DNA from 3 places in the Acidihalobacter prosperus genome. Region 1 is predicted to be linked to each of the others. Evidence: predicted binding sites of a transcription regulator. Region 1 holds the regulator's gene; each other region holds the start of a gene.
What was found. The regulator sigma-54, encoded in region 1, starts transcription at its own class of promoters, with help from an activator protein. The targets are predictions, from matches to a motif close to TGGCANGNTNCNTGCTT.
Positions count from the first base shown of each region.

Region 2: a site for sigma-54 is predicted at 3,060-3,076, ahead of THPRO_RS01740 (SIR2 family protein). Genes of this name have one in related genera too.
Region 3: a site for sigma-54 is predicted at 5,552-5,568, ahead of THPRO_RS08215 (P-II family nitrogen regulator). Genes of this name have one in related genera too.

Region 1 is NZ_JQSG02000003.1:107,150-117,559, forward strand. Features, by position in the region: gene THPRO_RS07235 (KpsF/GutQ family sugar-phosphate isomerase) at 1-357, shown strand, start outside; gene THPRO_RS07240 (KdsC family phosphatase) at 452-937, shown strand; gene lptC (LPS export ABC transporter periplasmic protein LptC) at 934-1,503, shown strand; gene lptA (lipopolysaccharide transport periplasmic protein LptA) at 1,529-2,029, shown strand; gene lptB (LPS export ABC transporter ATP-binding protein) at 2,026-2,751, shown strand; gene THPRO_RS07260 (RNA polymerase factor sigma-54) at 2,817-4,277, shown strand; gene hpf (ribosome hibernation-promoting factor, HPF/YfiA family) at 4,500-4,820, shown strand; gene ptsN (PTS IIA-like nitrogen regulatory protein PtsN) at 4,845-5,309, shown strand; gene hprK (HPr(Ser) kinase/phosphatase) at 5,318-6,262, shown strand; gene rapZ (RNase adapter RapZ) at 6,259-7,119, shown strand; gene THPRO_RS07285 (PTS sugar transporter subunit IIA) at 7,164-7,577, shown strand; gene THPRO_RS07290 (HPr family phosphocarrier protein) at 7,564-7,833, shown strand; gene ptsP (phosphoenolpyruvate--protein phosphotransferase) at 7,945-9,690, shown strand; gene mgtE (magnesium transporter) at 9,768-10,410, shown strand, end outside.
Region 2 is NZ_JQSG02000001.1:354,277-364,686, forward strand. Features, by position in the region: gene nifB (nitrogenase cofactor biosynthesis protein NifB) at 1-514, shown strand, start outside; gene THPRO_RS01725 (4Fe-4S dicluster domain-containing protein) at 531-809, shown strand; gene THPRO_RS16545 (hypothetical protein) at 830-1,054, shown strand; gene THPRO_RS16550 (hypothetical protein) at 1,074-1,454, shown strand; gene THPRO_RS01735 (nitrogen fixation protein NifQ) at 1,451-2,059, shown strand; gene THPRO_RS01740 (SIR2 family protein) at 2,162-3,022, opposite strand; partial or broken gene THPRO_RS16150 (IS3 family transposase) at 3,382-4,155, shown strand; tRNA gene THPRO_RS01755 (tRNA-Leu) at 4,288-4,374, opposite strand; gene queA (tRNA preQ1(34) S-adenosylmethionine ribosyltransferase-isomerase QueA) at 4,448-5,479, shown strand; gene tgt (tRNA guanosine(34) transglycosylase Tgt) at 5,476-6,591, shown strand; gene yajC (preprotein translocase subunit YajC) at 6,661-7,002, shown strand; gene secD (protein translocase subunit SecD) at 7,027-8,880, shown strand; gene secF (protein translocase subunit SecF) at 8,895-9,824, shown strand; gene THPRO_RS01785 (inositol monophosphatase family protein) at 9,873-10,410, opposite strand, start outside.
Region 3 is NZ_JQSG02000003.1:309,891-320,300, reverse strand. Features, by position in the region: gene THPRO_RS08230 (TonB-dependent receptor) at 416-2,608, shown strand; gene THPRO_RS08225 (5'-methylthioadenosine/S-adenosylhomocysteine nucleosidase family protein) at 2,860-3,822, shown strand; gene THPRO_RS08220 (porin) at 4,199-5,332, shown strand; gene THPRO_RS08215 (P-II family nitrogen regulator) at 5,645-5,983, shown strand; gene THPRO_RS08210 (ammonium transporter) at 6,018-7,331, shown strand; gene THPRO_RS08205 (ABC transporter ATP-binding protein) at 7,435-8,076, shown strand; gene THPRO_RS08200 (ABC transporter permease) at 8,067-8,861, shown strand; gene THPRO_RS08195 (TMEM175 family protein) at 8,918-9,493, shown strand; gene arsC (arsenate reductase (thioredoxin)) at 9,498-9,920, opposite strand; gene THPRO_RS08185 (arsenic transporter) at 9,935-10,410, opposite strand, start outside.

The sequences.
Region 1 (10,410 bases):
CGGCGCGGCGACGACGTACCCGCCGTCACGCCCGACACCATACTCAGCGACGCCCTGCTCGAAATTACCCGCAAAGGACTCGGCATGACCGCGGTGGTATTCGAAAACAAGGTCGTCGGGGTCTACACCGACGGCGACCTGCGCCGCACGCTCGACAGCGCGCTCGACATCCATGCCACGCCGATCGAACGCGTGATGACGCGCGACTGCAAGACTGCGCGCCCCGACATGCTGGCAGCCGCGGTGGTCAAGCTGATGGAGGACCACCGTATCCAGGCGCTGCCGGTCGTCGACGAGCAGTCCCGACTGGTCGGCGCGCTGAACATGCATGACCTGATGCGTGCGGGCGTGGTGTGACATGAGCCGGGACAAGCACGCGGGCGCCGCCCCGAACGACATCGAACAACAGCCGGCAGGCCCGGTGCTGGCGCGCGCGCGCGCCATACGCGTGATGATCTTCGACGTCGACGGCGTACTCACCGACGGTCGCCTGTTTCTCGGCGACGACGGCCAGGAATACAAAGCCTTCAATTCGCGCGACGGTCACGGCATGCGCATGCTCCAGGCCAGCGGCGTGACCCTCGCACTGCTTACGGGAAGGCGTTCGCAGGTCGTCGCCCGCCGCGCGGCCGATCTCGGCATCGAGCACGTGATCCAAGGCCGCCGCGACAAACTGCCGGCCTTCGAGGATCTGCTGACGACGCTCGGGCTACCGCCTGCCGCCGCCGCCTTCGTCGGCGACGACCTCGTCGACCTGCCGGTGATACGCCGCGCCGGGCTCGGCATCGCCGTCGCCGACGCGGCCGCCGAAGTCCGCACGCACGCGCACTGGGTGACGGCACGCGCCGGCGGCCAGGGTGCGGCACGCGAAGCCTGCGAACTGGTGATGCGCGCCCAGGGGCAGTACGAACGCCTGGTCGCGACCTATCTCGCATGAACGCGCAGCGCCTGCTCACAGGCGCCGCACTGGCCGTCACCCTGCTACTGGGTCTGTGGCTGGCTCGACACGTGCTGCCGCCGCCGCTCAAGGTTGCCCCCTTGGCCCGCGGCACCGACTACTCCGCCGACGACATCACCCTGACCCAGATGCGCCGCGATGGGCAGCCACGCTACCGGCTACGGGCGACGCATCTCGCACACACCCTGCCCGACCGCCTGACCCGGCTGACCGATCCCGTGCTCGTGGTATATCCTGAGCACGGCGCGCCGGTCACGCTGCGCTCACCCAGCGCGGTACTGTTGCCCGGCGACACCGTCGTGCGCATGCCGGAACGGGTGGTGATCACGCGTCAGGACGCGCAGGGTCGGACGATTCGCGTGATATCCAATGATGTGACGGTCGACACGCGTCGGCAGATCGCGACCAGCCCGAAACCCACGCGCATCGAAGGCCCCGGCTACGTGACGCGGGGCATCGGCCTGGACGCGAATTTCAAGCAGCAGGTCTTCGACCTCCTAAAGGACGTGAACAGTGTCTACACCCGCCCCACCGCGCAGCCCTGAGCCCCGGCCGAGCGTAGAACGGCGCGTGCCATGGCGCCTGCTGTTTCTAGCCGCGCTGCTGCCGGCCGCTGCCGTGGCCGCGCCGCCGGTGGCACGCGATGCGCCCGTGCATATCAGCGCAGACCGATTTCATTTCGACCAGAAGACCGGTGTCGGCATCTACACCGGGCACGTCCGCGTCACCCAGAACACCCTCACCATCGACGGCGACCGACTGACCGTGGTGGCGCCGCCCAAGGGACCGGTCGAACGCCTGACCATGGACGGCAACCCGGCCACCTTCAGCGACGTCACCCCCAAGGGCAAACCGGTCAAGGGACACGCGGCGCACATGCTCTACCTGCCGGACAGCCGGCAGATACAACTGCAGGGACAGGCCGAACTGAGCCAGGAGCGCAACACCTTCAGCAGCACGCATATCGTCTACGACACGAAAAATGGCGTCGTCACCGCCGGTGCGCCTGGGCATCGCGTCGAGGCCACGCTGGTGCCCGATCAGGGCACGACGGGAAAATCCGCGCCATGAGCGTGCTCGGCGCCAGTGGCCTGACCAAGCGCTATCGCGGACGCGACGTGCTCGGCGGCGTTTCCCTCGAGGTCGGCAGCGGCGAAATCGTCGGCCTGCTCGGCCCCAACGGCGCGGGCAAGACCACCTGCTTCTACATCATCGTCGGTCTGATTCAGCCGGATTCGGGGCGGATACACCTCAACGATCAGGACATCACCCGCTTCCCCATGCACGCCCGCGCACGCATGGGCGTTGGCTATCTGCCGCAGGAAGCCTCGGTTTTCCGCCGCCTCAGCGTCGAAGCCAACATCCGCGCCGTACTCGAACTGCGTGACAATCTCGACCCCAGGGCACAGAATGAAACCCTGGAAAGTCTGTTGGATGAATTGCAGATCGGGCATATCCGCGCCAGTCGCGGCTTCAGCCTCTCGGGCGGTGAGAGACGACGCGTCGAGATTGCGCGCGCGCTGGCCGCCGACCCGGCCTTCATCCTGCTCGACGAACCCTTCGCCGGCGTCGACCCCATTTCGGTACTCGACATCCAGCGGATCGTGCGACACCTGAGCGACCGGGACATTGGCGTCTTGATTACCGATCACAATGTGCGTGAAACCCTCGGCATCTGCCAGCGAGCCTATATCCTGAGCGAGGGTCATGTGCTCGCCGAAGGCGCGCCGGAAGACATCCTGCACAATCAGAAGGCCCGCGAGGTCTATCTGGGGCAGGACTTCCGACTCTAACAACATCCCGTAGACCGATGATGACCATTGCGTTAAACGCGGATTCAAGATAAACATCAGGCGCGATGATCAAGCCATCCATTCAACTCAGGCTGGGGCAATCCCTGGCGATGACTCCCCAGCTGCAGCAGGCGATACGTCTGCTGCAGTACTCGACGCTCGAGCTGCAGACGCACATCCAGGAAGTGCTCGAGACCAACCCCATGCTCGAAATCGACGAGGACGGCGGCCGGGGCGAAGGCGCGGACGGCGAACCGATCAACGGCGAAGCCCGCGAAAGCAGCGCCGAGGACAGTCCGTCGCAGGACACGATTCCGGACGAGCTGCCCGTCGACAGCGCCTGGGACGACATCTACGAACCGCCCTCCGCGGCCGGCTCCGCACCCTCCGAAGGCGACGACCGCGACCCCTATGAGTCGCAGAGCGGAGACGGCGAATCGCTTGCGGACCATCTGCTCTGGCAGGTCCACCTCGCCACCATGAACGAGCAGGACCGCCTGATCGCCATGACCCTGATCGACGCGATCGGCAACGACGGCTATCTTCAGGAAGACCTGGAAAACATCCGCGCCTCGCTCGCGGATCAACTGCAGACCGAACTCGAGATCGAGGACGTCGAAGCCGTACTGCATCTCGTACAACGGCTCGATCCGCCCGGCTGCGGTGCGCGCAACCTGTCCGAGTGCCTTGACATACAGCTCTCGGAGATGCCGAGGGACACCCCCCGGCTGGCATCGGCGCGGCATCTTGTGCAATCGCACATCGACCTGCTCGGCAACCACGATTTCAAGGCACTGATGCGTCACCTGGATCTGGACGAGACCGAGCTGCAGGAAACCATCGCACTGATCCAGTCGCTCAACCCCCGCCCTGGCGCGCAGATCAGCAACAGCCGCCCCGAGTACATCGTCCCCGACGTGACCGTGCGCAAACAGGGGCAGCGCTGGCGCGTGGAGCTCAACTCGGAGGTGGCGCCGCGCCTGCGCGTGAATTCGACCTACGCCTCGATGGTCCGGCGCGCGGACAGCAGCGTGGACAACACCTACATGAAGAATCAGCTGCAGGAGGCCCGCTGGTTCATCAAGAGCCTGCAAAGCCGCAACGAAACCCTGTTGCGCGTCGCCACCGCCATCGTCGAGCAACAGCGAGGCTTTCTGGAATACGGCGAGGAGGCCATGAAACCGCTGGTGCTGCGCGACATCGCCGAACAGGTCGAGATGCACGAATCGACCATCTCCCGCGTCACCACCCAGAAATACATGTATACCCCCCGCGGCATCTTCGAATTCAAGTACTTCTTCTCCAGCCATGTCGGCACGGCCGACGGCGGCGAGTGCTCGGCCGTCGCCATACGCGCGATGATCCGCAAGCTGATCGAGGGCGAACCCGGTGACAAGCCCCTGTCGGACAGCAAGATCGCCGACCTGCTCGGCGAAAAGGGCATCCAGGTGGCGCGCCGCACCGTGGCCAAGTACCGCGAGGGCATGAACATCCCGTCCTCCAGCGATCGCAAGCGCCTCAACTAGACTCAGATTATGGCGACTTCACACGTATCCTCGACCTTGCGCACCGCGAAACACCTGCCGCGGGCCGGCCGGACCAGGGAGCACGGTCGGGTGCGAGCGTCGACATCAGGCGGCGGGGGATGCCGCCCCTGGCCGCGAAAGCGGCCGCGGGATGGCGCCAGCCATGACGGCCCCGCCCCCCACATGGGCACATAAGACATGGCCCTCAACGAGGAGTATCGTATGCAAATCAATCTGTCCGGGCACCATATCGAGCTGACCGACGCCCTGCGCAGCTATGTGAGCGAAAAATTCCAGCGCCTCGAGCGGCATTTCGACAACATGATTGACGTCCACGTGATCCTCTCCGTAGAAAAACTGCGCCAGAAAGCCGAAGCCAGCCTCAATCTCAGCGGCAACCAGCTCTTCGCGGACGCCGTCAGCGAAGACATGTACGCCGCCATCGACGCACTCGTCGACAAGCTCGACCGGCAGGTCATCAAGCACAAGGAAAAAACCAAGGACCACCACAAGGCCGAAGCGACCAAACGCACGGCCACCTGAAAACATCGGGGCGACACCTGAACCATGCAGATAGGCGAACTTCTCACCACCGAGCGCATCCTCAGCGGTGCCGACATCCACAGCAAGAAACGGGCGCTGGAAGCACTGAGCGAGCTGCTGGCCCAAGGCGGGCAGGTTTCCTCGCACGAGGTCTTCGATACCTTGCTCGCGCGCGAACGCCTCGGCAGCACCGGCTTGGGCCATGGGGTGGCGATCCCCCACGGCCGCATGACCGGGCTCAAGGAGACGCAGGCCGCCTTCATCAAACTCAGCGGGGGCATCGATTTCGATGCCCCCGACCAGCAACCCGTCGACCTGCTGTTCGCGTTGCTGGTGCCGGAGGATAGCGCCAGCGAACACCTGGAGACGCTTTCCAGGCTGGCGCAGCTGTTCAGCGACCCGGTCGCCGTGCAACAGCTGCGCACTGCCGATGGCAGCGAAGCCACTCTGGGACTGCTCAGCGACTGGGAAGCCCGGCACGCCGCCTAGGCGACGCCATGGAAGCCAATCTTTCAGCGGCTGCCCTCTACCAAGCGCTCGGCAAGCGCCTGCAGCTCTCCTGGCTGTCGGGACGCGACGGAGGCGTACACCAGCTGTCCGCCGCCGACACGCACTGGGGCGGCGCCACCCTCGTCGGACATCTGAATCTGGTGCACCCGCATTGCGTCCAGGTGCTTGGCAGTCGCGAGTGCGCCTATCTGCGCCAGCTCGACGACGACGCCCGCGAACAGGCCTTGCGGCAGATGTTCAACGGCGAAAGCATTCTGATCGTGATCGGCGGCGGGGAATTCCCGGACGAGCGCATGATCGGGCTGGCCGAGCACGCCGGCATCCCGCTGTTCGCCTCGCCACTGGCCACCCAGGAACTCATCAGCACCCTGCGCTACTACCTGAGCGAGACCCTCGCCGAAACCGCCACCGCACACGGCGTGTTCATGGAGGTACTCGGCACGGGTCTGTTGCTGACCGGCGACAGCAACGTGGGCAAGAGCGAGCTGGCGCTGGAACTGATCACCCGCGGCCACCGACTGGTCGCGGACGACGCCCCCGAATTTGCCCGCATTACCCCCGACACCCTGCAGGGGCGTTGCCCGATGGTGCTGCAGGACATGCTCGAGGTACGCGGCCTCGGCATTCTCAACGTGCGCGCGATGTACGGCGACAATGCGATCAAGCTCAACAAGTACCTGAGGCTGATCATCGACCTGCGCCACCATCACGGCGGCCATCATGCAGACGAGCACCGGCTGTACGGCATTACCCGGACCCGGCGCCTGCTCGGTGTCGAGATCCCCGTGATCGAGATTCCCGTCGCCCCCAGCCGCAACCTGGCGGTGCTGGTCGAAGCCGCGGTGCGCAAACATCTGTTGCTGCAATCCGGTTATGATGCGGCCGACGACCTGATCCAGCGCCAGCAGGAACGCCTCGGGAACCAACCGTGAGACTGATCATCATCAGCGGCCTTTCGGGCTCCGGCAAGACCGTCGCCCTGCACGCCCTAGAAGACGAGGGATTGTATTGCATCGACAACCTGCACCTCGGCCTGCTGCCTGCCTTCGTCGAAAACCTGCTCAGCCCCAAGGTCAAGCTTTACGACGAAGCCGCCGTCGGCATCGATGCCCGCAGCGGCATCGAGGAGCTACGCCGCTTCAAGGACATTCTCGAGGACATCCGCACGCGCGGCGTGCAACTCGAAATCATCTATCTGCAGGCCGAGATCGACACGCTGCTCAAGCGCTTCAGCGAAACCCGCCGCAAACACCCGCTGTCGCGCAAGGGCCTGCCGCTGATCGAGGCGATACACCTGGAACGTTCGCTGCTCGCGGTGATCGCCGAACATGCCGATCTGACCATCGACACCACCCGCAGCAACGTCCATCAACTCAGCGCCCAGATTCGCGAACGCATCGGACGCAGCCACGTCGGCTCACTGTCGCTGCAATTCCAGTCGTTCGGCTTCAAGCACGGCGTGCCGGGTGACTCCGATTTCATTTTCGACGTCCGCTGCCTGCCCAATCCGCACTGGGAACCGCGGCTGCGCAACCAGACCGGACTCGACCCATCGGTGCAGCACTATCTGGCCTCGCACCCGATGGTCGAGGATATGTACCATGATATCCGCCAGTTCCTGCAGACCTGGATTCCGCGCTTCGAGGCGGAAAACCGCAGTTATCTGACCGTGTCGATCGGCTGCACGGGCGGGCAACACCGCTCGGTCTACCTCGTGCAGCGGCTCGGAGACGCCTTCCGCGACGAACGCGGTACCGAAATCACCATCCGTCACCGGGAGCTGGGTTGATGGCCCGCCCCCATTCGCCCGACCCTGCATAGGCTCATCGTTTCATGTCCGTGGGAATCCTGCTCATCACGCACAACCGACTGGGTGCCGACCTGATGGAAACGGCCCGCGGCATGTTGCGCGAGACACCGCTGTCCGTGGCCAATCTGGCCGTCTCGCCGGTATCGGATCCGGATGAAATACTCAAACGTGCCCGCGAACTGTGCGACCGACTCGATACCGGCAACGGCGTCCTGGTGCTGACCGACATGTTCGGCTCCACGCCCAGCAATATCGCCTGCCGACTCTGCAATGACGCGCATCAGGTGCGCATTCTGGCCGGCGTCAACCTGCCCATGCTGATCCGCATCTTCAATTATCCCGCGCTCGATCTGGATGCGCTCATGGACAAGGCGCTGAGCGGCGGGCACGACGGCGTCCTCAACTGCCAGGAGGTCAGCAGGCATGGCAAAGACTGAGGTCACCATCGTCAACCGGCTCGGGCTGCACGCGCGCGCCGCGGCGCGCCTGGTCGGGCTGGCCAGCCGCTTCGATGCCCACATCGAACTCGAGCGCAACGGGCGCCGCGTGAACGGCAAGAGCATCATGGGGGTCATGATGCTTGCCGCCGCCCAAGGCAGCACGCTGACACTGCACGCCGACGGTACCGACGCCGAACAGGCGCTGGCCGAACTGAGTACGCTGATCGCCGACCGTTTCGGGGAAGAAAGCTGAGACCGGCGACAAGGGCCCGAATGCTATAAACAGAAGGGGCATCGCACACGCGACGCCGCCACCCGGCGCGGATCCCGACTCCGCCCGCCAGCACGAAGGAAGCATCACTGCATGAGCCTGCTGCTCAACGGCATCGGTGTCTCCCGCGGCATCGCCATCGGCCGCGCATACCGCTATGAACAGGAGTCGCCGGAAATCGTCGAACGGCGCCTTGCCACCGCGGATCTGCCTGCCGAGATTCGTCGTTTCCGCCGTGCGCTACAGCGCGCCAAGGCCGAACTCAAGGGCGTGCGCGACCGCATCCCCGAAAATGCGCCTGCCGATGTCGGCACCTTCATCGACACGCATCTGCTGATGCTGGAGGATGGGCTCCTGGCCCAGGCGCCCATCCAGCACATGCGCGCGTTGCACTGCAATGCCGAATGGGCGCTCAAGCTCCAGTACGACGAACTGGTCGCCACCTTCGATGCCATGGAGGACGCTTACCTGCGCACCCGCCGCGACGACGTCGCGCACGTCATCGGACGGATACAACGGTTGCTCGCCGGCCATGAAGCGACTTCCGCGCCCGCCAGCCGGGGCGATGTCGTGGTCGCCGGCGACCTGTCGCCCGCCGACATCGCCAGCCTGCACGATGCCCGCGTAGCCGGCGTGATCACCGAGTTCGGCGGACCGCTGTCGCATACCGCGATCCTCCTGCGCAGCCTGGAGATACCCGCCGTCGTCGGTACCCATGCCGCACTGCGCCTGATCGGCAGCGGCGAAACGCTGATCATCGACGGTGACGCGGGCCTCGTGCTCGCGGGTGCAGCCCCTTCCCTGCAACGCCATTTCCGCGAACGCCTGCGCCGCGACCGGGTACGTCGCGCGACGCTGGCCAAATCGGTCCTATTGCCCGGCATCACCCTCGACAGACACGTCATTTCTCTGCAGGCCAATATCGAGCTGGATGCCGACCTTGCCGCGCTGCGCCGGCTCGGCCCCACCGCGGTCGGCCTCTACCGTACCGAATTCCTTTTCATCAACCCGAAGGCCAGCCCGCCGGGCGAGGAAGAACAGCTGCGAGCCTACCGCAAGGCGCTGCGTGCCCTGCGGGGCTCGGCGCTGACGATCCGCACCTACGATCTCGGCGGCGACAAACTCTTCGACGGCGACATGCGCGACGGGCAAATCTCGCCCAATCCGGCGCTCGGCCTGCGCGCGGTACGCCTGAGCCTGCGCGAACCGGCCCCCTTCGCCGCGCAGATCCGCGCCATACTGCGCGCTTCGGCGCAAGGCCCCGTCCGGCTGATGCTGCCGATGCTGACCGATCTCTCCGAACTCGATCAATGCCTCGCCCTGATCGCCGAGCAGCGCGAGGCACTGCGTCGGGCAGGTCGCCCGTTCGACCCGGATCTGCCGATCGGCGCCATGATCGAGGTACCCGCCGCAGCGCTGACCGCCGAGGCCTTCGCTCGACGCCTGGATTTTCTGTCCATCGGCACCAACGACCTCATCCAGTACACCCTCGCCATCGACCGTACCGACGAGATGGTCAACCATCTCTACGACCCGCTGCATCCGGCGGTATTGCAACTGATCCGATTGACCCTGGAAGGCGGCGCACGCGCCGGCATTCCGGTCGCGATGTGCGGCGAGATGGCGGGCGACGCCCGTTACACCCGTCTGCTGCTCGGCCTGGGGCTGCGCGAATTCAGCGTCCCGATCAACCGGCTTGCCGAAATCCGCCACGTCATTCGCAATTCCGACTGCGGCGCCCTTAGCCAACCGGCCGATGCGCTGCTCGCAACGCCCGATCGGGCCGAGCGCCTGCGTCGCTTGCAAGAGATCAACCGCGATCTGGACCCGGCCGTTTAACCACCATCCCGACCGGCCGCAGAGGCTTTCGGCTGTTACACTGCCATCGTCCGTATTCTTCAACACGAGCGCGCGCCATGGCCGACCCGGAACCGACTAGACGCACCGCGAGCAATCTGGAACTCATCTCCGCAACCCTGCAGACGGGGACCATGCAGCAGGCCAGACGCATGCTCAACGCATTGCACCCTGCTGAAATCGCCCACCTGCTCGAATCCATGCCGCCGGCGCAGCGCGAGCTGGTCTGGGAACTGGTCGATCCCGAATACGATGGCGAAGTGCTGTTGCACCTCGGCGACGAGGTGCGCCAGAGCCTGATCCAGGGCATGGATGCGGACGAACTCGTCCAGGCCGCGCATAGCCTCGACGTCGACGATCTTGCCGACCTGATCCAGGACCTGCCCGCCGCAGTGCTGCAGGAAACCCTGGAGGGAATGGACAAACAGCGCCGTTCCCGCCTCGAGGCGGTCCTGTCCTATCCAGAGGACAGCGCCGGCGGCCTGATGGATACCGACACGGTGACCGTGCGCGCCGACGTCACCCTCGATGTGGTGCTGCGCTATCTGCGCCTACGCGGCGCGCTGCCGGATCTCACCGACAAGCTCATCGTCGTCAACCGCTACGACAAATACCTTGGCCTGCTGGGGCTGTCCGAGCTGCTCACCCAGGACCCGGAACATACCGTTGCCGAGGTCATGGATACCTCCAGTTCGGCCATCG
Region 2 (10,410 bases), on a different contig from region 1:
GGAGATCGACTACGAAGCCGCCATGGTACGACGTGCCGAGGTGCATCGTTCGATCGAGGCCGAGCTCAACCAGCATGCCCAGGCCAAGCCGGCGGCGCCGGCGGACATCGACCCCGATGCGCGTCCGGTGCTGATGGCGATCGCCAGCCAGGGCGGCGGCGTGATCAATCAGCACTTCGGCCACGCGCACGAGTTCCTGATCTACGAGGCCTCGCCGGCCGGCGTGCGCTTCATCAGCCATCGCAAGACCGACAACTACTGCGAGGGTGGCGACACCTGCGGCGACGGCGAGAGTGTGCTGTCGCGGACCATCGCCACGCTGTCGGGCTGCGAGGCCGTGCTCTGCTCGAAGATCGGTTACGAGCCCTGGGACATGCTCGAAGCAGCCGGGATCAAGCCCAACGGCGAGCATGCGATGGAGCGGATCGAGGACGCCGTCGCCGCGGTTTACCGCGAGATGTGGGAGGCCGGTGCGCTGATGACTGCCGCCGACGAATGCCTGGTCGTGGCCTGAAGAGGAGGAACGGACGATGTCATTGAGGATCGTTTCATCCTGCGTCAACTGCTGGGCCTGCCAACCGGTATGCCCCAGCGACGCGATCCTGCAGGCACCCAAGCATTTCGTGATCAACGATCGCAAGTGCACCGAGTGCGAGGGCAGCTACGACGTCCCGCAGTGCGCGAGCATCTGTCCCATCGAAGGGGCGATCACGAATGCCGCCGGCGAGGCGATGAACCCGCCCGGTTCGCTCACCGGCATCCCGCCGGCGATGGTGGCTGCTGCCCAGGCCGAAATCAGGGCGCGCTGAGGCGCGCCGGGAGAAAGCGCATGGACTTCGAATCGAGATTGCAGTTGGAAGCGGCGCCCGCCCCGGGAAACCGGGTCTGGCGCGAGTGGTGGCGGAGCGCCGCCCGTGGCTGGCTGGCGCATCGCGCCTCCAGCCGCCGGGTGGCTACGGCCCGGGTCCGGCTTGGCTTCGAGCGGATCCCGCCGCGGGTCTGGGCGCGTCACGGCGCGTTGCTCACGGCGGGAAAACGTCAACAACGTTGCTGAAGCGCGAAAGGGGGTAGTCATGCATGCGAATTCGGGAGAACCCGCTTGGCGTTTATGCGATGCGGCGCCGAGCGATCGTATCGACGGCTGCGCGGTCGTTGCGGTGGATGAAGGCGCGAGCTTCGCGCTCTACGACTGTGGCCGGCACGAACCGGAGCTGATCGGGCGCATCATCATCCCATTGGACGGCTGCCCGCCCGCTGCGCTGGCCGTCCGCCTGGTCGACTGCGATCTCGTGCTGGTGCGCGAGCCGCATGCGGCTCTTGGCGTGCAGCTTGCGCATTGTGGCGTGGACACACGCCGTCTGGGTGATGCAAGGAAGACCGCGGCCGCAGCCACTGCCTGGCGGGCCTGGCGTCATCGTGCACAAGACGCGGCATCGACCGCGCAGCCGGCATGAGGGCGACCGGCGGCGAGGCGGGTCGAGAGACGCGCCGTCCGGGGCCGACGCGCGAATCCCGTTACGCCTATTGGATGTCGCATGCCAGCGGGCAGGCCAATGACGCACTGCTGGCGAAAATACTCAGCTCCCGAGAGTCTGGCGGTAGCGCATTGCCGCCGAATCTTGGGCTGGAACCAAGTGAATGGCAAGCGATGCTGAGCACACATTTCCCGTCGGCCGTGCCGCTGACGACGCCTGTGCCCCTTGGTGCGGACGAGTTGGCGGATGAGGCCCGCGTCGTCGAACGCGACGACTTGGTGGCCCTGTTGCTAGCCGGCCGCGCGGGACGCTGCGCCAGCGAAGGCTGGCTGGCGATCATCGTGGCCGCCGCCTGCATGGGCGGCGACCACCTGTGGCAGGATCTTGGGCTTTGGTCGCGCGAGGACTTAAGCCGATTGATGAACGGAAATTTCCCCGCGCTCGCGCAGCGGAACGACCGCGACATGAAGTGGAAGCGTTTTCTCTACAGGCAGCTCTGCCAGGCCGAGGGCGTATACGTCTGCCGCTCGCCGTCTTGCGAGGTCTGCGTGGATTACGCGCGCTGCTTCGGCGCCGAGGATTGAACCTCTGCCGCGCAGCTCGTGCGGTGAGGCGCCTGCATCAGCCATAAGTTCGGCTGCCCCGGTCTCCGCTTGAGGGCCGGGGCAGCAGCATCGTGGCCTGCTTCAGGCTTCGCTTGCGGTGTGGGCCGCAAGTGCGGCGAGCAGGTCGTCGGCATCGGCTTCGATGATCTCGATATCCTGGCGTGTGCAGAATCGCACTTCCTTGGTCGTCGGCTCCGGAATCAGTGCCCACCCGGCCGTGCCTTCGTCATGTCCATGCATCAGATCGCTGAGCACCATGCGCTCGGTGTCGCGCGTCAGCCGCATGCCGACAAGCAGATAGCGCAGGCCGCGTCGGCGGGCTTTCAGAAAGCCCGGTATCGCAAACCCACCCATCAACTCGGTGATGTAGTCGACATAGTCGGCATCGGAGGCGATGTAGCTGGGTTCAGGCAGTGGAGATCCCATCGGTTTGAACAATACGGGCAGCGTCGGGTCGGCGGTTTCCGCCGCAATTTCGCTGTAGGCATGACCGCCGTAGTGATACAGCTTGTAGCGGTAATCGGTACCGCCGATTCGCGCCGTGCCCAGGATCAGCAGGTGGGCACGGTCCGCGTAGCGGTCCTGCAGCTGCGTGTCGCGGTTGATATCGATCACGTAAGGCGCCTGCAGATCGGCCAACATTCGGTGCAGCGGCGAACGCGTCCACTGCCGCTCGCCGTAGGTCTCGGTGAGGAAACGATTGACCGCACTGCGCCCGCGCTTGAGTTCGACGTGCATGGCCGCACGCGGAAACTCGTACATTAGTCGCGGCGCCATGGGCTGGCCGCGATTGAGGGCCATGATCAACTCGTCGCTGGTTGCCGGTACCGGCTCGCCGCTGATCTGATCAGTCACGCCGCGCAGCACGCCTGGGCCGAGATAGGGGACGATCTCGCCGTTGCGGATACCTTCGGAAAATTCGTTGAATAGGGTGTCTGACATCGGCTCGCTTCCTGGTCGTGGATTCCATTTGGATGAAAAGCAGGAATCGAGCCATAGTGTGGATGCACACGCGCAGGCTCGCCGCCATGGCTTAATGCGTACACGCTGGCGATTGGGCCGGGTGTCAAAACTGTCGCGATAGTCCCATCGGGTCGGATCTTGTGTGTTTTGCTACAAGTGACCGTGGTTGTCGTCTAAACGCGGTACGACCCGCCATCTGGATGTGTGATCCCGGAATGACATCCCATGCAGGCTGATAGTCTCGATGCCATCTGTCGCCCTGATTTCGAACGTACTGAATCGCCACGGGTTTGCTAGACGCCTTTCAGCCATCGACAATGGCTATCAGAGAGATGCTCATGAGCAGCAAGCGTTATCCCGAAGAGTTCAAACTTGAAGCGGTCCGTCAGGTCACGGATCGCAGCCACAGCGTGGCCGAGGTGGTCGGCGGTTCTGCGTGACGACCCACAGCCTGTATGCCTGGCTGAGGAAGTACGGCCCGCAAGCTCCAGAGCATCAGGCCAAGGCCGACGATCAAGCCGAGATCCGTCGCCTGGAGAAAGAGCTCAAGCGGGTCACCAAGGAGCGCGACATCCTAAAAAAGCCGCGGCGTACTTCGCCAAGCAGTCCGGGTGAGGTACGCCTTCATTGCCGAGCATTCCCAGCGATGGCCGGACAGCTTTGTGCTTGCCTTGAAGTCCACCCCAGCGGGTTCTACGCCTGGCAGCGTGCACCGCGGTCCGCACGCAGTCGCGAAGACGAACGCCTGTGCGGACCGATCAAGCAGTTCTGGCTGGAATCGGGAGCTGCCTACGGGTATCGCAATATCCACAGCGATCTGCGCGAGACGGGCGAGTCGTGCGGTCCCAACCGCGTGCATCGCCTGATGCGGGGTGCTGGGATACGGGTGCAGGTGGGGTACCGCAGGCCACGACACAAGGCCGGCAGCGTGCACAACATTACGCCCAACCACAGTCACGACAAGACCGTCACCGAGAGTTTCTTCCAGTGACTCAAACGCGAACGGATCAAGCGGAACATCTATTACATCCGCAACGATGCCCGAGCCAACATCTTCGATTACATCGAGATGTCCTAATAAGACCCGACGTCGTCACGGTTCTAATGAATAGCTGTCACCAGTAGAGTACGAACAGTGTTACCGGCAACGGCTGGACCGTATCTAGAGGACTGGTGATCACCGCCAGTAGGGTGCCGAAGTCCGCCAGAACAGCGGGTTGCGTAAGTCATTGACTTTTAGTCTGTGGTGCCGGGAGCGAGAATCGAACTCGCACTCCCTTGCGGGAACCAGATTTTGAGTCTGGCGCGTCTACCAGTTCCGCCATCCCGGCACGAGCCGGGCAGTGTACCCGAATTGCATGGACAGGCAAATCGGCGTGACGAGGCGTGATACCATCGCGCGCCATGCAGACCCGTGACTTCCACTATGACTTGCCGGAACGCCTGATCGCGCAGGCGCCGCTTGAGCCGCGTAGCGCCAGCCGCATGCTGGTGCTCGACGCCGTGCATGCGGACGGGCCGATGGATCGCCGAATCGTCGATCTGCCCGATCTGCTGTCGCCAGGCGACCTGCTGGTTTTCAACGACACGCGGGTGATTCCGGCACGTCTTTATGGGCGCAAGGCCACGGGAGGGCGGGTCGAGGTGCTGATCGAGCGCCTCACCGGCGATCACCGCGCGCTGGCGCACATCCGCGCCAGCAAGAGCCCGCCGGCCGGTAGTCTCCTGGAACTGGAGGGCGGTGTCTCGGTCGAGGTATTGGGCCGCGAAGGTGAACTCTTCGTGCTCGAATTCACGGGCGACGAGGGTGTGCTCGCCCAGCTCGAACGCCACGGACACGTGCCGTTGCCGCCGTACATCCAGCGCGGCGATACGGATGAGGACCGGGAGCGCTATCAGACGATCTTCGCCAACCGTGCCGGCGCGGTGGCCGCGCCCACGGCGGGTCTACATTTCGACGAGGCGTTATTGGCGCGAATACGCGCACGCGGCGTGGAGACGGCGCGGGTGACCCTGCATGTCGGCGCCGGCACGTTCCAGCCGGTGCGCGTGGCAGACCCGAGCCAGCACCATATGCATGCCGAATACGCCGAGGTTGACGAGGTCGTCTGCGCTGCAGTGGCGGCCTGCCGGGCACGCGGCGGCCGTGTGGTGGCGGTGGGCACGACCTGCGTGCGCAGCCTGGAAAGCGCAGCGGCATCCGGCGAGCTCAAGCCCTTCGCCGGCGACACGCGGCTCTTCATCACGCCCGGCTACGAGTTCAAGGTCGTGGACGCACTGCTGACCAATTTCCATCTGCCGGAATCGACGCTGCTGATGCTGGTCTGCGCCTTCGCGGGCTACAAACCGGTGATGGCGGCTTACCGCCACGCGGTGGCCGAATCCTACCGTTTCTTCAGCTACGGGGACGCCATGTTCCTGACCAGGGCATCATGAAATTCGATCTTCTGACCCGGGACGGTGCCGCTCGACGCGGACGCCTGACCTTCGAGCGCGGCACGGTGGAGACCCCGGCCTTCATGCCCGTAGGCACCTACGGCACGGTCAAGGGCATGACGCCCGAGGAACTGGAAAGCCTGGGCGCCGAGATCGTGCTCGGCAATACCTTTCATTTGATGCTGCGGCCCGGCACCGAGATCATCGCGCGCCACGGCGACCTGCACGGTTTCATGCACTGGGAACGGCCGATCCTGACCGACTCCGGCGGTTTTCAGGTGTTCAGCCTGGCCAAACTGCGCAAGCTGAGCGAGGAGGGCGTCAGCTTTCGTTCGCCGGTGAACGGGGACAAGGTGATGCTCACCCCGGAGCGTTCGATGGCCGTGCAGCGCGCGCTGGGCTCGGATATCGTCATGGTGTTCGATGAATGCACGCCGTATCCCGCGACCGAGGACGAGGCCGCGGCGTCGATGCGGCTGTCGCTACGCTGGGCAGCACGTTCCCGCGAGGCACATGGCGATAGCTCCTCGGCGCTGTTCGGCATCGTGCAGGGCGGCATGTACGAGGCGCTGCGTCTCGAATCGGCGGCGGGCCTGCGGGCCATCGGCTTCGACGGCTATGCGATCGGCGGGCTGGCGGTGGGCGAGCCGGCGGACGAGCGCCTGCGCACCCTGGAATTCACCCTGCCTGCACTGCCCGCGGACCGGCCCCGCTATCTGATGGGCGTGGGCACGCCGGAGGATATCGTCGAATCGGTGCTGCGCGGGGTGGACATGTTCGACTGCGTGATACCGACGCGCAACGCACGCAACGGCTTTCTGTATACGCGCAGCGGCGTCATGCGTATCCGCAACGCCCGCTATGCCGACGACACGCGTCCGTTGGAGGAGGGCTGCGAATGCTACACCTGTCGGAATTACTCGCGGGCCTACCTGCGTCATCTCGACAAGTGCGGCGAGATCCTCGGCGCGCGCCTCAATACGATCCACAACCTGCATTACTACCAGACGCTGATGCGCGAGCTGCGCGAGGCCATCGCACAGGGGCGGCTGGCCGCCTATGTGGACGAGTTCCGGGCGCTGCGCGCAAAACCCGGCGGCGCTGTGCCATAATACGCCGCCTTTGCGAGGGTAACGGGCACCCTCGCGACCTCACAAAGCCCTATTCCCAAGGAGCGTGCGATGAGCTTTTTCATTCCCAATGCGTTGGCCGCTGAAGGCGGCACGGCAGCGGCGGCACAGCCCGGCGGCGGCCTCGATTTCATGATCCTGATCGCCATCATGTTCGCGGTCATGTATTTCATGATCATCCGCCCGCAGAGCAAGCGGGCCAAGGAGCACAAGCGCTTGCTGGAGGCCTTGTCCAAGGGCGACGAGGTGGTCACCAATGGCGGCATCGTCGGCAAGGTCACCGCGGTCGGCGACAACTTCGTGCAGGTCGAGGTGTCAGAGGGTGTCGAGGTCAAGCTGCAGAAGCAGGCGGTGACCTCCGTACTGCCCAAGGGCACCATCAAGGGACTCTGAGCCGACACCAGGACTAGCTGCCGGATGAATCGTTATTCGCTCTGGAAATATCTGCTGATCGTCGCGGTCATCGCGGTCGGGCTGCTGTACGCGCTGCCCAACCTCTACGGGGAAGACCCCGCCATCCAGATTTCGCATCGCGACACACCGGTAAGCGGGGCGTTGGCGGGCGAGATCAAGACCACGCTCGACAAGAGCGGTATCCGCTACAAACGCATCGAGCATGAGGGCGCCACCTTCCTCGTGCGTTTCTACGATACCGAGCAGCAGCTCAAGGCGATCGATCCGCTGAAGGCGGCGCTGGGCAACCGTTATATCGTGGCGGTGAATCTGGCCCCGGCCACGCCGAAGTGGCTGCGCGACCTGGGTGCTGAACCCATGTACCTCGGCCTGGATTTGCGAGGCGGCGTGCATTTTCTGCTGCAGATCGACATGGGCGCGGCGGTGGAGCAGGTGCTCGACCGCGACGAATCCGGCATCCGGCGCTTCCTGATGGGCAAACAGATCCGCTACACCGAGGTCAGCCGCGACAAGGAAGCGCTGTATATCCGCTTTCCGGACGCGACCCAGCGCGACAGGGCCGAGTCGGCCCTCGGCGGCGAATACACCGACCTGACCTTCTCGCCGGTGCAGCGCGACGGCGTGCCCGCGTTGGCCGCGCACATGAGCCAGGCGGCGCTGGCGCAGACCCAGCGCTACGCGATGGAGCAGAACATCACCACGCTGCGCAATCGCGTCAACGAGCTTGGCGTGTCCGAGCCGGTGATCCAGCAGCAGGGCAAGGACCGTATCGTGGTCGAATTGCCGGGCGTGCAGGACACGGCTCGCGCCAAGGACATTCTCGGCGCCACCGCCGGCCTGGAGTTCCGTCTGGTCTCGCGCGACGGCAACGCCGCCAACGCCGAGCGTACCGGCAATGTGCCACCCAACGCGCGCCTGTTCCACGAGCGCAGCGGCACGCCGATCCTGCTGCAACGTCATGTCATCCTGACCGGTGACTACGTGGTCAATGCCGCATCCGGCTTCGCCCAGCAGAGCAATTCTCCGGCCGTGTTCATCACCCTCAATGCCGAGGGCGCTCACCTGATGAGCGAGGCCACGCGCAACAACGTCGGTCGCTTGATGGCGGTGGTCTACATCGAAAGCAAGCCGGTGACGCAGATGGTCGACGGCAAGAAAATGGTGAGCCACAAGAAGACCGAGGAGGTCATCAACGTCGCCCGCATCCAGGAACAGCTCGGCAAGCGCTTCCAGATCACGGGCCTCGACAGCCCGCAGCAGGCACGCAATCTCGCGCTGTTGCTGCGCGCGGGTTCGCTGGCGGCGCCGATGACCATCATCGAGGAGCGTACCGTGGGGCCGAGCCTGGGCAAGGAAAACATCCAGCAAGGCTTCAATTCCGCGGTGTTCGGCTTCCTGTTGGTGGTATTGTTCATGGCGGTTTACTACCGCGTGTTCGGTCTGGTCGCCAATCTCGCGCTGATCGCCAACGTGGTGCTCATCGTGGCCGTGATGTCGATGATCCAGGCGACGCTGACCCTGCCCGGCATCGCTGGCATCACCCTGACCGTAGGCATGGCCGTGGATGCCAACGTGCTGATATTCGAGCGCATACGCGAGGAACTGCGTAACGGCAATACGCCGCAGGCGAGTATCCATGCCGGCTACGAGCGTGCCTTCGGGACCATCGCCGACTCGAACATCACCACGTTGATCGCCGCGTTGATGCTGTTCGCCTTCGGCACGGGTCCGGTCAAAGGCTTCGCGGTGACGCTCTCGATCGGCATCGTGACCTCCATGTTTACCGCCATCATGGGCACGCGGGCGGTGATCAACCTTGTTTACGGTCGTCGGCGCGTCAAGAGCCTGGCCATCTGAGAGCGCGACACAGCATGTTCCAGTTCAAACAGACCAACATCAACTTCATGGGCAAACGCCATTGGTGGATGGCGATGTCCGTGACCCTGGTGATCCTCTCCATCGTTGCACTGGCCACGCGTGGGTTGAATTTCGGCATCGACTTCACCGGCGGCACGGTCGTGGAGGTGCATTACGACAAGCCCGTGGTGTTGAGCAAGGTTCGTGCAACCCTGCACGCGCATGGCTTCAAGGACGCCCAGGCAACCAATATCGGTACCGCGCAGGATGTGATGATCCGGGTCGCACCCCATCCACACGAAAATCGCTCCAAGATCGGCGACGAGGTGGTGTCGGTATTGCAGCAAGCCGGCGACGGCCAGGTGGTGCTGCGCAAGGTCGAGTTCGTCGGGCCCGTGGTCGGCAAGGAGCTGCGGCAGGATGGCAGTCTCGCGCTGCTCTACACCATGATCGCGATCCTGATCTACGTCGCCTTTCGTTTCGAATATCGGCTGGCCATCGGCGCGGTCATCGCCTCGATGCACGACATCATCGTCACCCTGGGCGTGTTCGCGGTCACTCAATATGAATTCAACCTGACGGTGCTGGCGGCACTCTTGGCGCTGCTCGGCTATTCGCTCAACGATACCATCGTGGTCTACGACCGCATCCGCGAGAATTTCCGGCGCATGCGCAAGGGAACGCCGGTGGAAGTGGTCAACACGGCGGTCAACCAGACCTTGTCGCGCACCGTGATGACTTCGTTGACGGTCGTGCTGGTGCTGCTGTCGCTGTTCTTCCTGGGCGGCAGCGTGATTCATAATTTCTCGGTTGCGCTGCTGGTCGGTGTGGTATTCGGCACTTACTCGTCGGTGTACATCGCCAGCTCGCTGGCCCTGCTGCTCGGTATCAGCAAGGCCGATCTCATGCCGGTGAAGAAGGGCGAGGTCGACGACCGCCCCTGACCTGATGCGGCAGGCGCGGGCCGCGCATGCGGCCCGCGCCGGGTGGCTTCAGCCCTTGAGTCCCTGATGGATATTGCCGAGCATGTGGCGCAGCACCTTGGGGCTGGCCGCGACGATGTCGCCGCTGTTCACATAACCGTCCCCGCCCGCGAAATCGCTCACCAGTCCGCCGGCCTCCATCACCAGCAGCGCGCCGGCGGCCAGATCCCAGGGCATCAGGCCCGACTCCCAGTATCCGTCCAGGCGCCCGGCAGCGACATAGGCCAGATCGAGGGCGGCGGAACCCGCGCGGCGAATGCCCGCCGGCTGGCCGATGAAGCCGCGCAGGGTCTTCATGTAGCCGTCTACTTCCTGGTGTTCGCGGAACGGGATGCCGGTGCCGAGCAGGGCGCCGTCTAGGCTGGCGCGCGCGCTGACCCGGATGCGGCGGTTGTTCAGCGCCGCGCCGGCGCCGCGCGTGGCCGTGAACATTTCGTCCTTGAAAGGGTCGTAGACCACAGCCTGTTCCAGGCGTTCGCGATAGCGCAGCGCGATGGAGACGGCATACTGCGGAAAGCCGTGCAGGTAGTTGGTCGTGCCGTCGAGT
Region 3 (10,410 bases), 200 kb from region 1:
GAATCGCTCTCCATGATCGGTTTTGGTGCTGGAGTGCGCACATTTAATGCGCGAAGGATTGGATGCCGGTTTTTTTATAGAGACGTTTAATTGCGCAATTCATTGATATTTAAACAGTAATCGATATGCCTAATGAATGGCATGATGCATGCAAAGATGGATGCAAAAAATTGAGGCGATGCGGCATCGACGCTTGGCGTGTCCTGGCATCGATGGATTGGCTACGCACGCACGCCGGGTAACGGATTTCCGTCGAAACCATGGGGTGAGAGAGATGAAGCGTGGGATGAACGATAAAACCAATACACTCGATTTGAGGCACTCGATAGCGAGGGCGCTAGGCGCGGGGGCTGCAGGTATCTGTCTATTCACGCCAATGCTTTCGCATGCCGACGCCGGACCCACCGATCCAGACATGTCGACCCCCGTCCAGGTTAAAAAGGTGGTCAAGACCGTGCCGCCAGAAAAGGCGGTGGCCACTGTCAGCAAGACCAAGGTCGAGCATACCAGTCCAACCACCAATATGTTGACGCTGCTCAGGAATGTGCCAGGTTTCAACGTGGTGAGTTCAGGGCCGGCAAATCTTGTTTCGACGAATTCTGCTTTTTCCTTGAACGGTTTCGGTAGCAGCGAAATCGGTACCACGTTCGATGGCGTGCCGATCATCAATACCGTGCGCGGAGGCGTATACGGTGCGGGGTCCGATCATGCGCTGACGCCTTTGACCATGGGCCAGATCGGCAGCGTGGAGGTCTACAGTGGCGCCAACACGCCACGCGAAAATTCGCTGGATTCCCTAGGGGGGACGGTCAATTTCGTGCCCAAGCAGCCATCCGACAAGGCCGGTGTCGATCTGATGGTCGGTACGGGTAATTACGCGACCACCGGCTACTCGAGCAGCTATGGCGTCACCGGCGATACCGGCGCGATCGCGGCACTCGATGGTCTAAAGGCGATCGCCAGCTACACCCATACCAAGACCGACAGCTTCCAGAAGAACGTTTTCGCCAAGCTGAATGCCTACTACCTCAACGTGACCCAGCCGTTCAATCAGGGGCTTTCCAAGCTGGCGTTCATTCTGACTCATAACGACGAGAAGGCGCAGACGCCAGTGACCGTGCCGATCGCGCTCGTGGAGGCCTACGGGCGCGATTTCCAATACCCTCGCGACGCGTTTTGGAATCGTAACCAGACCCATGCCACGCACATGATCATCTCGCTGGAATCGTATCTGAATCCGTACATGGCCGGCGGCTTCAAATTCTTCTACAACGACAGCAGCAACGACCGCACCGAGCACGTCGACCCAAACATCAACAACAGCTATATGGGTTATGCCCTACCGATGCACACGCAGAGCGCCTTTGCGCTCAGCGGGTACGGTTCCAACTTCAATACCTACAATGCTGCCGAGGCGACGGCATTGTTTGGTTCGCCGGCCGCGGGCACGCAGTACCAGCGTTACGTCGACCATTACTACAACGTCGGCGGCAAGGGTCATCTGACCTTCCTGCTGCCTTCGAACACGGTCACCATCGGCGGCATGATGTTCTCCGCGAAGAACCTGACGACCACGGCGTGGTACGGTGCCGATCCGGTACCGATCATCGGCGGCTACAACAATGCCTGGCTGGAGCACGACGGCCTCGATTACGCCGAAGGCTATATTCAGGACAACATCTCGCTGCTCAAGGGCAAGGTGCACATCTACCCCGGCGTGAAGTATGTCCACACCCAGCCGAGCGTGACCGACATCCAGGGGTACTACTACGCCTATAGCGGCTCGGCGAGCAAAACCTACGGATTCGTCGAACCCTCGCTGGGGGTTACGGTCAGCCCGGTCAAGACGGTGGAGCTTTACGCCAACTACGGCCGCACCTACAAGGCTCCGGACGAGAGCGCGTTCTACAGCGTCATCGGCTATACCCCGGTTCCGTATCCGGTGGTGGTCAAGCCCGAGTACGTAAACAGCATCGACGCCGGCGTTCGCTACAGCGGCGCCTACGGCAAGGCCTCGCTCTCGGTGTTCGACCGCAAGTTCGAGGATATCTTCAGCGAGTACTACGACAACACCACCGGCATCACCACGGAGTACAACGCCGGACGTGCCGACTACAAGGGTTTCACCATCGCTGCAGAGAAGCCTTTGTTCCACCACCTTACGCTGATGGGTAACTATGGCTATACAGATGCCAAGTACACCAATAACTTTACCGGTGCGAACGGCACGGTAAGTGCGGGCATGCCGCGTCCGGATGTGCCGACGTACACCGCCAACCTGGGCCTGGATTACGCCGAAGGCGCCTGGTTCGGCGAAATCAGCGGGCATTTCGTCGGTGCTCAGTACATTGCGTACAACACCGGTGCGACCAGTACCACGCAGCTGCCTGCCTATGAGACGGTGGACCTCAAGGGCACCTACACCTGGAAGCTGCGCAGTGGCGTGGTGAAGAAGATCAAGGTGGCCGCTTACATCGAAAACCTCCTGGACAAGAAGTACTACTCCTACGCCTACATCCAAGGTACGGCTGGTGGTTCCAGCAACTACGAGCTGGTGCAGGTCGGCCCGCCGCGCTTTGCGGGCGTTACGCTGACGGCCTCGTTCTGAGGCGTGATTCCACGCGCGCGCAGCGCTGCTCATACCCCTGTGGCGCATGCGCGAGCATGCGCCACAGGGGCGAGCGCGATGCAATTTAAAGCGAAGCGAGCCATGGCTTCACCAGTTTTCGAGCACGTCATTGGCACGAGATACCGATCAATGTGGCGCTCCAGTCGGCCGGTGGTTCGGTGCCGGTAAGGCAGGTGTCCTGGCTGTTCAGTCGGCGGCCGCGAGTACTTGTATTTCAAGGAGGGCATGTAATGCGAGCAAATTCATGGCTTCGTGACGGACTGCGATGCCTGGCGACAGGTTCGCTGCTGATGATCCTTTTCGGCAGCGCGAGTGCCGCGTCCAAGGTGACGTACTACGGCATCCTGATGCCGCTGGCGCCAAAGAATTATTCGGTGCTGCTGTCTCATCTGGAAGATGCGCGGACACAGGTGATCGGTGGCTTCACGTTTCATACGGGCACACTCAGCGGTATTCCGGTGGTCGCCTGCGTGCAGCCGGTGGATGGGGATGCGACGCGCGCGCTGGTGGCGCAGAAAATGATGGATGCCTTTTCCTTGCGCGCAATGATTTATGCGGGAACCTCCGGCTCGCACCTCAAGCGGTTGCGCATCGGCGACGTGCTGATCGCCCGGAGGGTCGTCGATTTCGGCAATTACATCACCACGCGTTCAGGCAGGATTATCCCCGGTGAATTCCACGACACCGAATCGAACGCCGCCGGCAGCGGTGCGATGATGTATCTGTATCCCAGTGTGCCGCTGTCTGACCTAGCCTATCGCGCCGCGATGTCCATGAAGCCCGAGACACCGGCTTGGATGAATCAGAACGACAAGCCAAGCATGGCCTACATCATGGATTATGGTACTCAAGGGTCTTCAGCCATGTGGTTGCGCAATCCCAAGGCGATCCGGGAGAGTGACCGAATCTTTCATGAGGCGGACGAGTCAGGCGGTTACGGCACCGCGCTGGCCTCGCTTATCAACAAGGTGCCTTTCGTCGAATTGAACGTCATGTCCGACAACGCATTGCAGGTGCCGACGAAGTTCGACACGTACTTTCATCGGAGTTCGCTCTATGCCCAGCAACTCGCCTATGAAATCGTGCTGCGCATGTTCGAGATGATCAAGGCGGGAGACGTGCCGCTGGACCTGGATCGGTACCGCGACATGATGCGGAGCCCTTACCCGGCGGATACAAGGTGGAATCATTGAGCGAGTGTTGCTGATAAGCAACACCTATGATGTGTGGGGATCGCATACATGGATAGGGTGGCGCAGCTGCGATCGACGAGGTGACTCGACTGGGGTTATTGAATTAATCAATCACATAATGTGATTAGAGATAATTAATAGGTAAAAATAATCAATACTCGCACCAAAATGGTGCTAGTGATTAATTCATGATCTCTGGTGGTGCGAACTGGGTGACGGGGAATCGGTGGGGCTGGCGGAAGCCCTCCTGTCACGTAGCTGTCACCGGCATGGTCGTGCTGGCACGCTAACTGCAGATGCGCTGGGGCGTATGTAAGAGACAGCTCACAATGTTTCTTTTTCGCAACATCCCTGTCAGCCATCTGGAGTGAAAAGTATGCGCCTGAAGAAACGGTTTCAGCCAACGACGTTGATGATTGCCCTGGGAATGGGAGCGGCCATGGTGGGGGTGGCTACCCGTGCGAACGCGACGCCGAGTGCGACGATTTACGGGATGGTGGGTGTTGTCGGCACGTACAACACGGCAACGGTCAATGGTGAGAAGGCCACCTACGGCATTCAGAACAATATCAGTCAGGTCGGCGTGAAGGGCGACCTGGGCGAGGCCGGGGGTACCAAGTTCATCTACAACTACGATCTGTTCGTCGATCCGACCACGGCGATCGGCACGCCTTCGACCTACTGGGCGTATCTGGGCGCCACCGGCCCCTGGGGCACGCTGAAGGCCGGCCGGCTCGAATCCACTTACTTCAACGATGTGGTGCTGCCCTTCACCCCGTTCTGGTGGATGTATCCCACCACGGTGAACGCCTTCGAGCAGGATAAGGCAGTGTCCTATGTCTCGCCCATGATGGGTGGCCTGACGCTGTCCGTCGAAGGCTTCAACATCGGCAAGGGCGCCACGAGTGCCAGCAAGTCGACCAACAATTATTCGTTTTCCGGTACCTATACGTTTGGCGACTACACGCTGGGCGCCGGTTTCGAGTCCTTCTCGAAGTACGGTAATGGCGCCACGGCCTATAGTGCCTCGCCTTCGCAGTCGGTCTGGCTGACACCCATCAATGAATACGCCGGCGTGCTGCTCAAAAACAAGGTCGGTTTGCGTGGCACCTACAGCGCAGGGGCGTTGAGCGTCAGCTTGGGCGGCTTCGGCTACAAGCCGACGTCGATGCTGATGACCGCGGCCCAGAATACGCATGAGATCTATACCTATCTGGCGACCGCAAGCTACGGGTTCACACCGAAGTGGACGGTAATGGGCAACATTTCCACGACCACGCAGGCGAGCAACGGCGCGCTGCCGCGGGCGAGAGGCACGATCACCACGCTCAGCCTGGCCTATGCCCCGATCAGCGACGTGGCCTTCTATGCCGAGTATCAATACGCGGACAAGAAGGCGGTGGAAAGCGGGCTCGACAGCGACGTGCTGGATGCGGCCGCGAACCCGGTCACGTCCCCGGGCACGAAGGCGGCCAGCCAGTTCGCGATTGGCGGTACCTACACCTTCTGATTGCCCGCGTAACCCACTTTGTCCGCGACGAGCTTCCGGGCGCTTGGCGCCCGGAATTTTTTTATGCGGGTCCATTGTGCTTGTGCCTGGACAAGCGGGTGGCCATACGGCTAACGACGTAGCAAAGACGCACCATAATGGTGCGTCAAGAGGTGACGACTCGGCTCGACAAGGTTTTTTTTATTTTAAAAACAGTGGTGTTCGACTTTTGTCAGGGGATGGCACGCCCCCTGCATGCCTGTGCACCAAGCCTGCGTCGCAGGGTGCCAAGCCAATAGGAGTGATTGCTATGGAAACGGGAGGCAAACAGGTATGAAGCTGCTCATCGCAATTATCAAACCCTTCAAGCTCGATGAGGTACGGGAGGCGCTCTCCGAAATCGGCGTCAAGGGCATCACCGTGGCCGAGGTCAAGGGCTTCGGGCGTCAGAAGGGTCACACCGAACTCTATCGCGGCGCCGAATACGTGGTGGATTTTCTGCCCAAGGTGAAGATCGAGGTCGCGCTCGACGACGCACTGGTGGATCAGGCCATCGAGGCTATCAGCAAGGCGGCCAGCACCGGCAAGATCGGCGACGGCAAGATCTTCCTGTGCCCGCTCGAACAGGCCATCCGCATTCGCACCGGCGAGACCGGCACCGAGGCCCTTTAAAAAACGACGACGAACCAAGATGAGGAAACTGTCAATGAAACCAAAGCATACATTGGGAGCGATCGGAGGGCTGCTCGGCCTGGTGGGGATGTGGCTGATGCCAGGGCTGGCAATGGCCGCTGATGCGCCGCCGAAGATCGATTCGGGCAACACGGCGTGGATGCTTACATCCACCGCGCTCGTCCTGCTGATGACCATTCCTGGCGTGGCGCTGTTCTACGGCGGCATGGTACGCAAGAAGAATCTGATCTCGGTGGCGGCCAAGACCTTTGCCGTTACCTGCCTGATCACGGCGGTATGGGCGATCGCCGGCTACTCGCTGGCCTTCAAGGGCGACGGCATGTTCGTCGGCAATCTCAGCGCCCTGTTCCTGCATGGCATGGGCTACAACAGCATGAGCGGCTCGATTCCCGAGACCGTGTTCATGACCTTCCAGATGACCTTCGCCATCATCACGCCGGCGCTGATCATCGGTTCGGTCGTCGAGCGCATGAAATTCTCCGCGATGCTGTGGTTCATGGGCCTGTGGTCGCTGCTGGTCTACTCCCCGATCGCGCACATGGTTTGGGGCGGCGGCTTCCTGGGTAGCGACGGCGTACAGGACTTCGCCGGCGGTACCGTGGTGCACATCAACGCCGGCGTGGCTGGTCTGGTCGCGGCGCTGGTGCTCGGCAAGCGCAAGGGCTACGGCAAGGAGCCGATGCCGCCGGTGAACGTGGTGTTCACGATGGCCGGTGCCGCGTTGCTGTGGGTCGGCTGGTTCGGCTTCAACGCGGGTTCCGAGCTGGCCGCCGATGGCACCGCCGGCATGGCCATGGCCGTGACCCAGATCGCCACCGGCATCGCCGCGCTGGCGTGGATGTTCGCCGAATGGGCCGCGCGCGGCAAACCCACCCTGCTGGGTATGAGTTCGGGCGCGGTGGCCGGACTGGTCGCGATCACCCCGGCTTCCGGTTTCGTGGGCCCGACCGGTGCTTTCGTGATCGGCATCGCCGCCGGCGTGCTCTGCTTCTGGGCGGCGGTCTACCTGAAGAACATGCTCGGCTACGACGATTCGCTGGACGCCTTCGGCGTGCACGCCATCGGCGGTATCGTGGGCGCGCTGCTGACGGGCATCTTCTCGGCCGCGATCTTCGGCGGCGCGGGCCTGAACGAGGCGGCGCACGGCAGCATCGCGGCGCAGTTCCTGATCCAGCTCAAGGGCGTGATGTTCACCATTGTCTACGACGCGATCATGACCTTCATCATCATCAAGGTGCTGGATGTGATCATGGGCATCCGTGTGTCGGAGGAAGACGAGGTCCAGGGCCTCGACGTCTCTTCGCACGGCGAGCAGGTCTACGAGTAACGGTCGATCCGATCGTGCAAGACGGAACGGGCGCTTCGGCGCCCGTTCCTTTTGTGCCGCCGCGCTCGTATCGCCGGCGCGATCCCCGCATAATCCCCGCCCCATGAATATCTCCGCCGCAAACGACATCGATGGCGCGCCAGCCGCACGCTTGAGCGTGGACGGCCTGCGCACGCCGGTGATCGGGCCTTGCGCGCTGACGTTGGCGCCCGGTGAGTGCGTGGTGCTGACCGGGTCGTCCGGTAGCGGCAAGTCGCTGCTGCTGCGCGCGATCTGCGATCTGGACCCGGCCACGGGCACGGTACTGCTGGAAGGTCGTGCGCGGGAGACGTATGTCCCGCGCGACTGGCGTCGCGCCGTCGCGCTGCTGCCTGCCGAACCGGCGTGGTGGGCGGAAACCGTGGGCGAGCATCTCCTGACGACCTCGGAGGACGTGCTGTCCGCGCTGGGTTTCAGCGCCTCGGTGATGAGCTGGGAGGTGGCCCGGGCATCCAGCGGCGAGCGCCAGCGTCTGGCGCTGGCGCGTCTGCTGCAGTTGCAGCCGCGGGTGCTGCTGCTCGACGAGCCGACCGCAAATCTCGATGCCGGCAATCGTGCGCGCGTCGAGTCGGTGGTGCGCGATTACCTGGTCAGTCGCGCGGCCGCGGCGCTGTGGGTCACCCACGACGCGGAACAGGCCGCCCGCATCGGCGATCGCGAACTGGTCATGCGGGCCGGCCGGTTGGAGGCGAACGCATGCACCTGATCGAACTGACGCCCTTCGAGCTGGGATTGGCCGCACTGCTGATTCTGGCGCTGGCCGGCCTCAGCCTCGCCCTCAGCCTGGGGCTGTCGAAGACGCTGCTGATCGCTGCGGTGCGCACCACGCTGCAGCTCTGGCTGGTCGGGCTGGTGCTCAAGACCCTGTTCGCCTACGCGAGCCCGCTGTGGATCGGCCTGCTCGCCGCCTTCATGCTGCTGGTCGCCGGGCGCGAGGTGATGGCCCGGCAGCAGCGTCGTTTCCGTGGCGGCTGGGGCTACGGCGTGGGCGCGCTCGCGCTGACGGTGCCGTCGCTGTCGATCATCCTGCTGACCCTGCTGGTGATTCTGCGGCCCGAGCCGTGGTACGCCCCGCAATACGCCATTCCGCTGCTCGGCATGCTGATCGGCAACTCGATGACCGGCGCCGCCATCGGCCTCGACCGGCTGACGCAGACCGCCTGGCGCCAGCGCGCGGCGATCGAGGCGCGGCTGATGCTCGGCCAGCGCTGGGACGTGGCGATGAGCGACATTCGCCGCGAATCGGCGCGCGCCGGCCTGATTCCGATCATCAACTCGATGGCCGCCGCCGGCGTGGTCAGCCTGCCCGGCATGATGACCGGCCAGATCCTGGCGGGCGCGCCGCCGACCGAGGCGGTGCGCTATCAGATCCTGATCATGTTCCTGATCGCCGCCAACACCGGTTTTGCCGCGCTCGGCGGCGTCTGGTTCGGCTCGCGCCGACTGTTCGACGAACGCGAAAGGCTGCGGCTGGACCGGCTGAAATCCTGATCTCTGCCCCTTTGTGCGCAGCGGCGGCATACTGCGCGGGAATCGAGTCACGGAGCATGCGCACGAGCCGGATGGAAGCGTTCAGCGATGGCGTGATGGCGATCATCATCACCATCATGGTGCTGGAAATGAAGGTGCCGCACGGCGAGCAGATCGAGGCCCTGAGACCGTTGCTGCCGGTACTGCTGAGCTATGTACTCAGCTTTGTCTATATCGGCATCTACTGGAACAACCATCACCACCTGCTGCACGCGACCGAGCGCATCGGCGGCGGGGTCCTGTGGGCGAACCTGCACCTGCTGTTCTGGCTCTCGCTGTTTCCCTTCGTGACCGGCTGGATGGGCGAGAACCACTTTGCGGCGGCGCCGACGGCGCTGTACGGCGGCGTGCTGCTGATGGCGGCGATCGCCTACAGCATCCTGGTGCGCAGCATCATCGCGCACGAGGGACGCGAGTCCAGGGTTGCCCGCGCGATCGGCGGCGACTTCAAGGGCCTGCTGTCGATTCTGTTGTACGCCGCGGTGATCCCGCTGGCCTACCTGATCCACTGGGCGGCGCAGGCGGTTTACGTGCTGGTCGCGCTGATGTGGCTGGTGCCCGACCGCCGGATCGAGCACCAGCTCGCGGACTGAGTATTCAGCCGCGTTCGTCCTGCAGCAGGCCGGTCACGCGCTCGCGCACCTCGTCGCGCACGCGGCGGAACTCGGCCATGATCTCGTCCTCGGTGCCGGTGGCCTTGGCCGGATCGTTGAGCGGCCAATGCAGCTTGCGCACGCCGGGCGGCAGCATCGGGCAGTGTTCGTCGGCATGGCCGCAGACGGTGACCACGAGGTCGGCGGCGGCGATCATGTCATCGGTCACGCGGGTCGATTCCTGGCCGCTGATGTCGACACCGGCCTCGGCCATCACCGCGATCGCGCGCGGGTTCTTGCCGTGGGCCTCGATGCCGGCCGAGGCGATCTCGAAATCCTCGCCGCCGAGCCGACGGGCCCAGCCTTCGGCCATCTGGCTGCGGCAGGAGTTGCCGGTGCACAGGAACAGGATGGATTTGCGCTTCATTGCGGGAACTCCGTTCAGGAATGGCCGGCCAGCGGCAGCCAGGCCGCCAGCGCGAGCAGGGTGACGAGCAGGACCGGCGGGGTGATGACCAGCCCGACCTTCATGTACTGACCCCAGGTGATGGTCTCGCCCTTGCGCGCGAGCACGTGCAGCCAGAGCAGGGTGGCGAGGCTGCCGATGGGGGTGAACTTGGGACCCAGGTCGCAGCCGATCACGTTGGCGTAGATCATGGCTTCGCGCGCGGCGGCGCTGATCCCATGGCTCTGGTCGATGGCGAGCGCGCCGACCAGCACGCTCGGCATGTTGTTCATCACCGAGGACAGTACGGCGCTGAGGAAGCCGGTGCCGAGCGCCGCCACGGTCGGCCCGTGCCCGCCGAGCCATTCGAGCGCCTGGGCCAGATAGGCGGTGAGTCCGGCGTTGCGCAGGCCGTAGACCACGAGATACATGCCCAAGCTGAAGATCACGATCTGCCAGGGGGCTTCCTTGA